Linked DNA regions of Arthrobacter sp. ERGS1:01. The protein of the gene in region 2 interacts with the protein of the main gene of each other region in a pairwise test. Links are inferred from orthologs where the notes say so. Each region holds a gene or a part of one and is shown on either strand. Other genes may lie near its edges.

Region 1 (3,247 bases), 590 kb from region 2 along the record:
CAGGGGCACCGGGCGCGTGTCGGGGCCGACGTCGCCCTGGAGGCGGCGCAGCACGGCGCGCGGCACAAAGTCGGCCACGTCCCCACCCAGCGAGTGGACCTCCTTGATGAGCGTGGAGGACAGGTGCAGGTAGCGGCTGTCGCCGGGCAGGAACACGGTCTCCACCCCGGAAAGCTGCCGGTTCATGGTGGCCATGGGCAGCTCGTAGTCGAAGTCCGACGACGACCGCAGCCCCTTGACGATGGCGGACACCCCGCGCGCGTGGCAGTAATCGGAGAGCAGCCCCTCCCCCATCGGTTCCACGACGATCCCTGACAGCGCCGAGAAAGTCGTCCGCGCCATTTCGAGGCGCTCGTTCAACGTGAACCTGTACTTCTTGGCATAGTTGGTGGACACCGCCACGATGACCTCGTCAAAGAGGCCGGTGGCTCGGGCTATGACTTCAATGTGTCCCTTGTGGATGGGGTCAAAGGATCCGGGGCATACGGCGCGTCGCATAGGCACGAATCTATCCGATGAACGGAGCCAAAACATGCCGTTTGACCTCATGTCGGTTCCATTACGTTGCGTACTGGCGGGTAACCGTTGACTGCCCGCATGCGGCCCCGTGTGGCGGCGGGTAACGTATTCAAGGACGTACATCCGTCAGGGATCCCTTCTAAGGCGGTACCGGAGCGCCGGCGTCGTCGGAGAGAACGGTCCACACATCAAAGGAGCAGCAAATGAGCACGCCATGGCAGCGCACGGCGGAGGGCGCAAACCTTTTGGGACCCGACGGCTCCCTGGCGGTGACCATTTTCGAGGAGATCACCACACTGGCGGGCCGGCACGGCGCGATCAACCTGGGCCAGGGATTCCCCGACGAGGATGGCCCGGCCGAGCTGAACAGGATCGCCCGGGAGGCCATTGCCGCCGGCCACAACCAGTACGCCCCCGGCAAGGGAATCCTTGAGCTGCGCACGGCCGTCGCCGAACACCAGGAACGCTTCTACGGGCTCACCCCGGACCCGGAAACCGAGGTCATCATCAGTACGGGCGCCACGGAAGCCATCGCATCCGCCGTCCTGTCGCTGGCGGGCGCCGGGGACGAGGTGCTCACCTTTGAGCCGTTCTACGATTCCTACGGCGCCATGATCGGCCTCAGTGGGGCCACCCACACCACGGCCGCACTCCTGGCCCCGGACTTCATGCCGGACCTGGCCACGCTGGAGAACAGCTTCAGCCCGCGCACCAGGATGGTCATCATCAACAACCCGCACAACCCGACGGGCGCCATGTTCCCCGTGGAGGTGCTGGCCGAGGTAGTGCGCCTGGCCATCAAGTACGACGCCGTGATCCTCACCGACGAGGTCTACGAGCACCTCACGTTTGGTCCCCGGCACATACCCGTGGCCACGCTTCCCGGTGCCGCCGACCGCACGCTGACCATTTCCTCGGCCGGCAAGACGTTCTCCTTCACGGGCTGGAAGATCGGCTGGATGTCCGGCCCCGCCGAACTGGTGGCCGCCGCCCGCACCGTCAAACAGTTCCTGACGTACTCCTCAGGCACGCCGTTCCAGACGGCCATTGCCGCCGGCCTGCGTATGGACACCGAATTCTTCACCGGCGCGGCCGCCACGCTCAAGCGCAAGCGCGACATCCTCAGCGAAGGCCTCCGGGCGGCGGGCCTGGAGGTACTGCCCTCACAGGGCACGTATTTCATCAACGCCGACACCTCCGCGCTCGGCATCACCGACGCGACCGCCCTGGCCCGCCGCCTTCCCGAACTCATTGGCGTGGCCGCCATCCCGGTCCCCGTTTTCTGCCACCCGGACGGCGCCCAGCGGACGCGATCACTGCTCCGCTTCGCGTTCTGCAAGAAGGAATCGCTGCTCAACGAGGCCGCCGAGCGCCTCGCCACCCTGCGGGGGAAGCTCTGATGGCGCTGGCCAGCAGGTTCCTGCGCACCAGCGGCGTCCACGCCACCCTGGACAAGGATCCGTGGCACGAGGACGCGTTCGTGCTCAGCATCGACAACGCCGAACAATCCCAGGTGAACCTGGCCCACCCGGAAGATGTGTTCTACGAATACCTGCGCCGGATCGCCAACGCCGTGGACCTGGTGAAGCCCGCCGGGGAACCGATCACGGCCCTGCACCTTGGCGCCGGCGCCCTGACCCTGGCCCGCTACATCCAGGCCACCCGTCCCGGTTCCGTCCAGCACGCGGTGGAGCTGGAGCGGGAACTGCTCGATTTTGTCCTTGAGCACCTGCCCATGCCGGCCGGCACCGATCTGACCAGCCATGTGGGCGACGCCCGCGAGGCGCTCGGTGAGCTTCCCGAGGGACTCTTGTTCGACGTCGTCATCCTGGACATCTTCAGCGGTCCCGAGGCGCCCGCCCACCTGGCATGCACCGAGTTCTACCGCGAGGCGGCAGCCGTGCTGGCGCCGGGCGGCGTGCTGGCCGTCAACGTGGGAGACGAGCCCGGATTCACGCTGGTGAGCAGCCAGACGCAGGCGCTGCGCGAGGCCATGAACGGGGTGGCCGCCTACGGCACCACCAATCTGTTCACGCGGCGCTACCCGGGCAACGTCATCCTGCTGGGCCGGGCCGAGGGCTGGCCGTCCGAATGGTCGACCGCGCTGCTGGCAGCCGGCCCGCACCCCGGAACAGTACTGTCCGGCATCGAACTGGACGAGCTCGCCGGATAGCGAGTGGCCGGCGCGGCAACGATCCGGCACTTCCCAACGGGGAGGCGGTCACGGTTCGTGGCGGGAAAGGACCGCCAGTTCGGCCACAAACGAGCTCGTTTTTCCGCCCAGCGGCGAGAAGAAGCCCTGGTCGGCTGCTTCGACGTCTCGGGTGGCTCGCTGGGCGCACCCCATGCCCGCCTCCGTGGCAAACAGCACCCGGGCGCGTCCGTCGCTGGGATGGTGGTCCCGTCTGATCAGCTGCTTGGCTTCGAGGGCGCGAAGAACCTGGGAGGTCATCATGCGGTCCGTGGCCGCGAACTCGGCCAACTCCGTCTGGGTAATGAGCTGCCCGCCGTTATGGGCCTGCATCCATACCAGGGAGGCCAGCAGGACATACTGGACATGCGTGAGGTCGTGGGTCTTGAGCGCCGCCCGCATGACCGCCTGCCACCGATTCGTCACCTGCCACAGCGCCAGGCCCGGGCTTTGGGCTGCAGTCTCGAAGCGGCTACCCAGATCCGGTTCAGCCACGCAGGCCGCTCTCGGCGCTGGCAAAGAGTTCGGCCATGGTGG
Region 2 (3,793 bases):
CGCCTGCGGTGATTCGTTCCACTAACCGAAGCTTTTATTCTCGGTGTAGATGCCACCGGCAGATCCAAGTTTTTTGCTGCCGACGCACGGTGGGTTTTGTACGCTTTTTGCGTGCTCTAGCGGTAAGCTCTACATCGAGTAGTAAAACCCCATTCGCACCGGAGGCTCACAGCCGGCACGGTGCGCAGTAACAAGAGGAAGGGCCGTCTGTGAGTTCGCAGGACCGAACCGGCAGCCGACGCGCAAAAGTCATCCCCATCGCGGGGCTGGCGATTGCCGGAGCGTTAGCTTTGTCTGGATGTACGGCAGAGAGTAAAAATGGCTGGTTGCCATCCACGCGTGAAACGACCAACCACACGGCGGGGATCATTGATCTGTGGGTTAATACCTGGATCACCGTACTGATCATCGGCCTTATCACGTGGGGTCTGATCATTTGGTGCATCATCGCCTACCGTCGTCGCAAGGGTGCCACCGGCTTCCCGCGTCAGACAAGCTATAACCTCCCGTTGGAGGTTTTTTATGTGTTGGTGCCTTTGTTCATGGTGCTGGTGTTCTTCCACTTCACCGACACCCAGCAGCAGTCCATCAACGCCCGCGTGGCCAACCCCGACGTCACCATCGACGTCCGCGGCAAGCAGTGGTCGTGGGACTTCAACTACTTGCAGGGCAACGACGTCAAGGAAGCCGTGTACGACACCGGCGTCCAGGCGCAGTTGGACGGCAAGACGTTCGACAAGTCCACGCTTCCCACCTTGTACTTGCCCGTCAACCGCAGCGTTGAGCTGCAGCTGAACTCCCGCGATGTCATCCACTCCTTCTGGGTTCCGGCCTTCCTGGACAAGAAGGACATGCTTCCGGGCAAGACAAACTACATGACGCTGACGCCTACTGCCCTTGGCACGTACGACGGCAAGTGTGCTGAGCTGTGTGGCGAATACCACTCCGAAATGCTCTTCCGCGTCAAGGTAGTGACCCAGGCAGAATTTGACGCCCACCTCGTTGCCTTGAAGGCAAAGGGCCAGACCGGATCACTGGGTGCGAAGTACGACCGCAACCCTGATCTCCTAGAGAAGTAGGGGGAAGAGGAAAGTGTCTACGCTCGAGTACTCGGCAACCGAAGTGAATTCGGCTGCACCAAGGGTGGTTCCCGTATCCAAGGGACGCATCGTCGTCAACTGGATCACCTCCACCGACCACAAGACGATCGGGTACATGTACCTGATCGCATCGTTCATCTTCTTCTGCGTGGGCGGCGTCATGGCGCTGATCATCCGCGCGGAGCTGTTTGAGCCCGGTATGCAGATCCTGCAGACCAAGGACCAGTACAACCAGCTGTTCACCATGCACGGCACGATCATGTTGCTGATGTTTGCAACGCCGCTGTTCGCCGGCTTCGCCAACGTCATCATGCCGTTGCAAATCGGTGCCCCCGACGTCGCGTTCCCGCGACTGAACGCACTGGCCTTCTGGTTCTTCCTGTTCGGCAGCACCATCGCCGTCTCCGGCTTCATCACCCCCCAGGGTGCTGCCGCCTTCGGCTGGTTCGCTTACGCGCCGCTGTCCAACACCACCTTCAGCCCCGGCGTCGGTGGCGACTTGTGGGTGTTTGGCCTGGCCCTGTCGGGTTTCGGTACCATCCTTGGTTCCGTCAACTTCATCACCACCATCATCTGCCTGCGTGCCCCCGGCATGACCATGTGGCGCATGCCGATCTTCACCTGGAACACGCTGGTTACGGCCATCCTGGTCCTGATGGCGTTCCCGCCGCTGGCTGCCGCACTGTTCGCACTGGGTGCCGACCGCCGTTTCGGGGCGCATATCTTCGATCCGGAAAATGGTGGCGCCATGCTGTGGCAGCACTTGTTCTGGTTCTTCGGCCACCCCGAGGTGTACATCATTGCGCTGCCGTTCTTCGGCATCGTCTCGGAGATCTTCCCGGTCTTCAGTCGAAAGCCGATCTTTGGCTACAAGGGCCTGGTCTTTGCAACGATCGCCATCGCCGCCCTGTCCGTGACCGTGTGGGCCCACCACATGTACGTCACCGGCCAGGTACTGCTGCCGTTCTTCTCCTTCATGACGATGCTGATCGCGGTGCCCACCGGTGTGAAGTTCTTCAACTGGATCGGCACCATGTGGCGCGGTTCGCTCACCTTTGAGACACCCATGCTGTGGAGCCTCGGCTTCCTGGTGACGTTCCTCTTCGGTGGCCTGACCGGCATCATCCTGGCGTCCCCGCCGTTGGACTTCCACGTCTCGGACACGTACTTTGTGGTCGCCCACTTCCACTACGTGGTGTTCGGCACCGTGGTGTTCGCCATGTTCGCCGGCTTCTACTTCTGGTGGCCCAAGTTCACCGGGCGCATGCTCAACGAACGCCTCGGCAAGATCCACTTCTGGATGCTGTTCCTCGGCTTCCACGGCACGTTCCTGATCCAGCACTGGCTCGGTGTCCTGGGCATGCCGCGTCGCTACGCCGACTACATGCCCCAGGATGGTTTCACCTGGATGAACCAGTTCTCCACGATTTCCTCGTTCGTGCTCGGCGCGTCCATGATCCCGTGGTTCTGGAACGTCTACATCACCTGGCGCAACGGCAAGAAGGTCGAAGTTGACGATCCGTGGGGCTTCGGTGCCTCACTCGAGTGGGCAACCTCCTGCCCGCCGCCGCGTCACAACTTCACCTCGCTGCCGCGCATCCGTTCCGAGCGACCCGCCCTGGATCTTCACCATCCCGAGCTGGCCCCGCACTACCAGCCGGCACCCGTGGCCGCAGCATCGAAGGGAGCTGGCAAGTGAAAATTGAAGCCTGGTTCTTCATCCTGATGGGTGTGTTCTTCATCCCCGTCGCCACGGTTTACGGATTCATGGTCCAGTGGCACGAGCACGTCGGTTACCTGGGGATCTACTTGGTTGCCGGCCTGGTTCTGATGATCGGCATCTACCTGCACTACACGGGCAACCGTGTGGGACCGCGTCCCGAGGACCGGGTCGACGCCGAAATCCATGAGGGTTCCGGCGAGCAGGGCCACTTCAGCCCCTGGAGCTGGTGGCCGCTGGTCCTCGGCCTGGCATGCGCCACCGGGTTCCTCGGCCTGGCTGTCGGCTGGTGGATCCTGTTCATCGGCGCCGGCCTTGCCGCGATCGCCCTCATCGGCTGGGTTTACGAATACAGCCGCGGTGACCACGCGCACTAGGCCTTGGCGGACAAGCTTCCGTTGGTGCCAATAGCAAAAGGGACTGCCCACTACTGAAAAGTAGTGGGCAGTCCCTTTTGCTGTGTCCGGGTTTGTTGTGGCCGCAGCTGGCCCTACGCGGGGTCGGTCAGGTCGGTGCACAGCAGCTCCGCAAGGCGGTCCACCGCTTCCCGGACCACGGCGTCGTCGAACTCGGCGGAATTCACCGCAAGCTCCACCTCGGTGCCACACAGGAAGTCCGCCGTCATGACCTCCAACAGTGAGCGGCCATCCACCGGCGTCAGGCCCTCCTTGGCGAGGGTGACGGGCAGGCCGGTCTGGTTGACGGCACGGACAAAGACTGCGGCAGGCCGGGCGTGCAAGCCCACACTTGCCGCGATCGTGGCTTTCCGGGTGTACATTGCTAACTCCTTGGTCAAAAGATGCTTTACGTATTGAGAGTAGTCGTGTTTTAGGCTGTCTATGGTCACTTAAGGAGTTTCATGGGCTATTTACTGCCGCCGGCAAGCGACGTCCCCGGCCGGCTCGAACGCGAGTCCACGGTCTCCGTACATGTGCAGCTTCGCGAACTGTTGCGCGGCTACCTGACCCACCAT

What was found. Proteins that work in one complex are often made in the same cells at the same time.
Region 1: the proteins of ctaD (region 2) and AL755_RS14875 interact in binary tests that used the Escherichia coli proteins (3 or more experiments, as listed by UniProt). The link is inferred for Arthrobacter sp. ERGS1:01 from one-to-one orthologs.

The regions. Positions count from the first base shown.
Region 1 is NZ_CP012479.1:2,408,866-2,412,112, forward strand. What follows is about bases 1-2,820. They hold AL755_RS14875 (aminotransferase class I/II-fold pyridoxal phosphate-dependent enzyme), read left to right. Parts: upstream 1-722; coding sequence 723-1,919; downstream 1,920-2,820. Other genes in these bases: coaD (pantetheine-phosphate adenylyltransferase), read right to left, coding at 1-498; AL755_RS14880 (spermidine synthase), read left to right, coding at 1,919-2,692; AL755_RS14885 (MarR family winged helix-turn-helix transcriptional regulator), read right to left, coding at 2,741-2,820. Also shown: more of AL755_RS14885, read right to left, coding at 2,821-3,205; AL755_RS14890 (polyketide cyclase), read right to left, coding at 3,198-3,247. UniProt on the Escherichia coli protein: Shows aminotransferase activity with methionine and histidine as substrates, and to a lesser extent also with phenylalanine.
Region 2 is NZ_CP012479.1:1,821,246-1,825,038, reverse strand. What follows is about bases 507-3,445. They hold ctaD (aa3-type cytochrome oxidase subunit I), read left to right. Parts: upstream 507-1,092; coding sequence 1,093-2,799; downstream 2,800-3,445. Other genes in these bases: AL755_RS12120 (HPr family phosphocarrier protein), read right to left, coding at 3,311-3,445; AL755_RS12125 (cytochrome c oxidase subunit 4), read left to right, coding at 2,796-3,197; ctaC (aa3-type cytochrome oxidase subunit II), read left to right, coding at 507-1,079. Outside these bases: AL755_RS12140 (HesB/IscA family protein), read left to right, coding at 1-25; more of ctaC, read left to right, coding at 210-506; more of AL755_RS12120, read right to left, coding at 3,446-3,598. UniProt on the Escherichia coli protein: Cytochrome bo(3) ubiquinol oxidase is the terminal enzyme in the aerobic respiratory chain of E.coli that predominates when cells are grown at high aeration.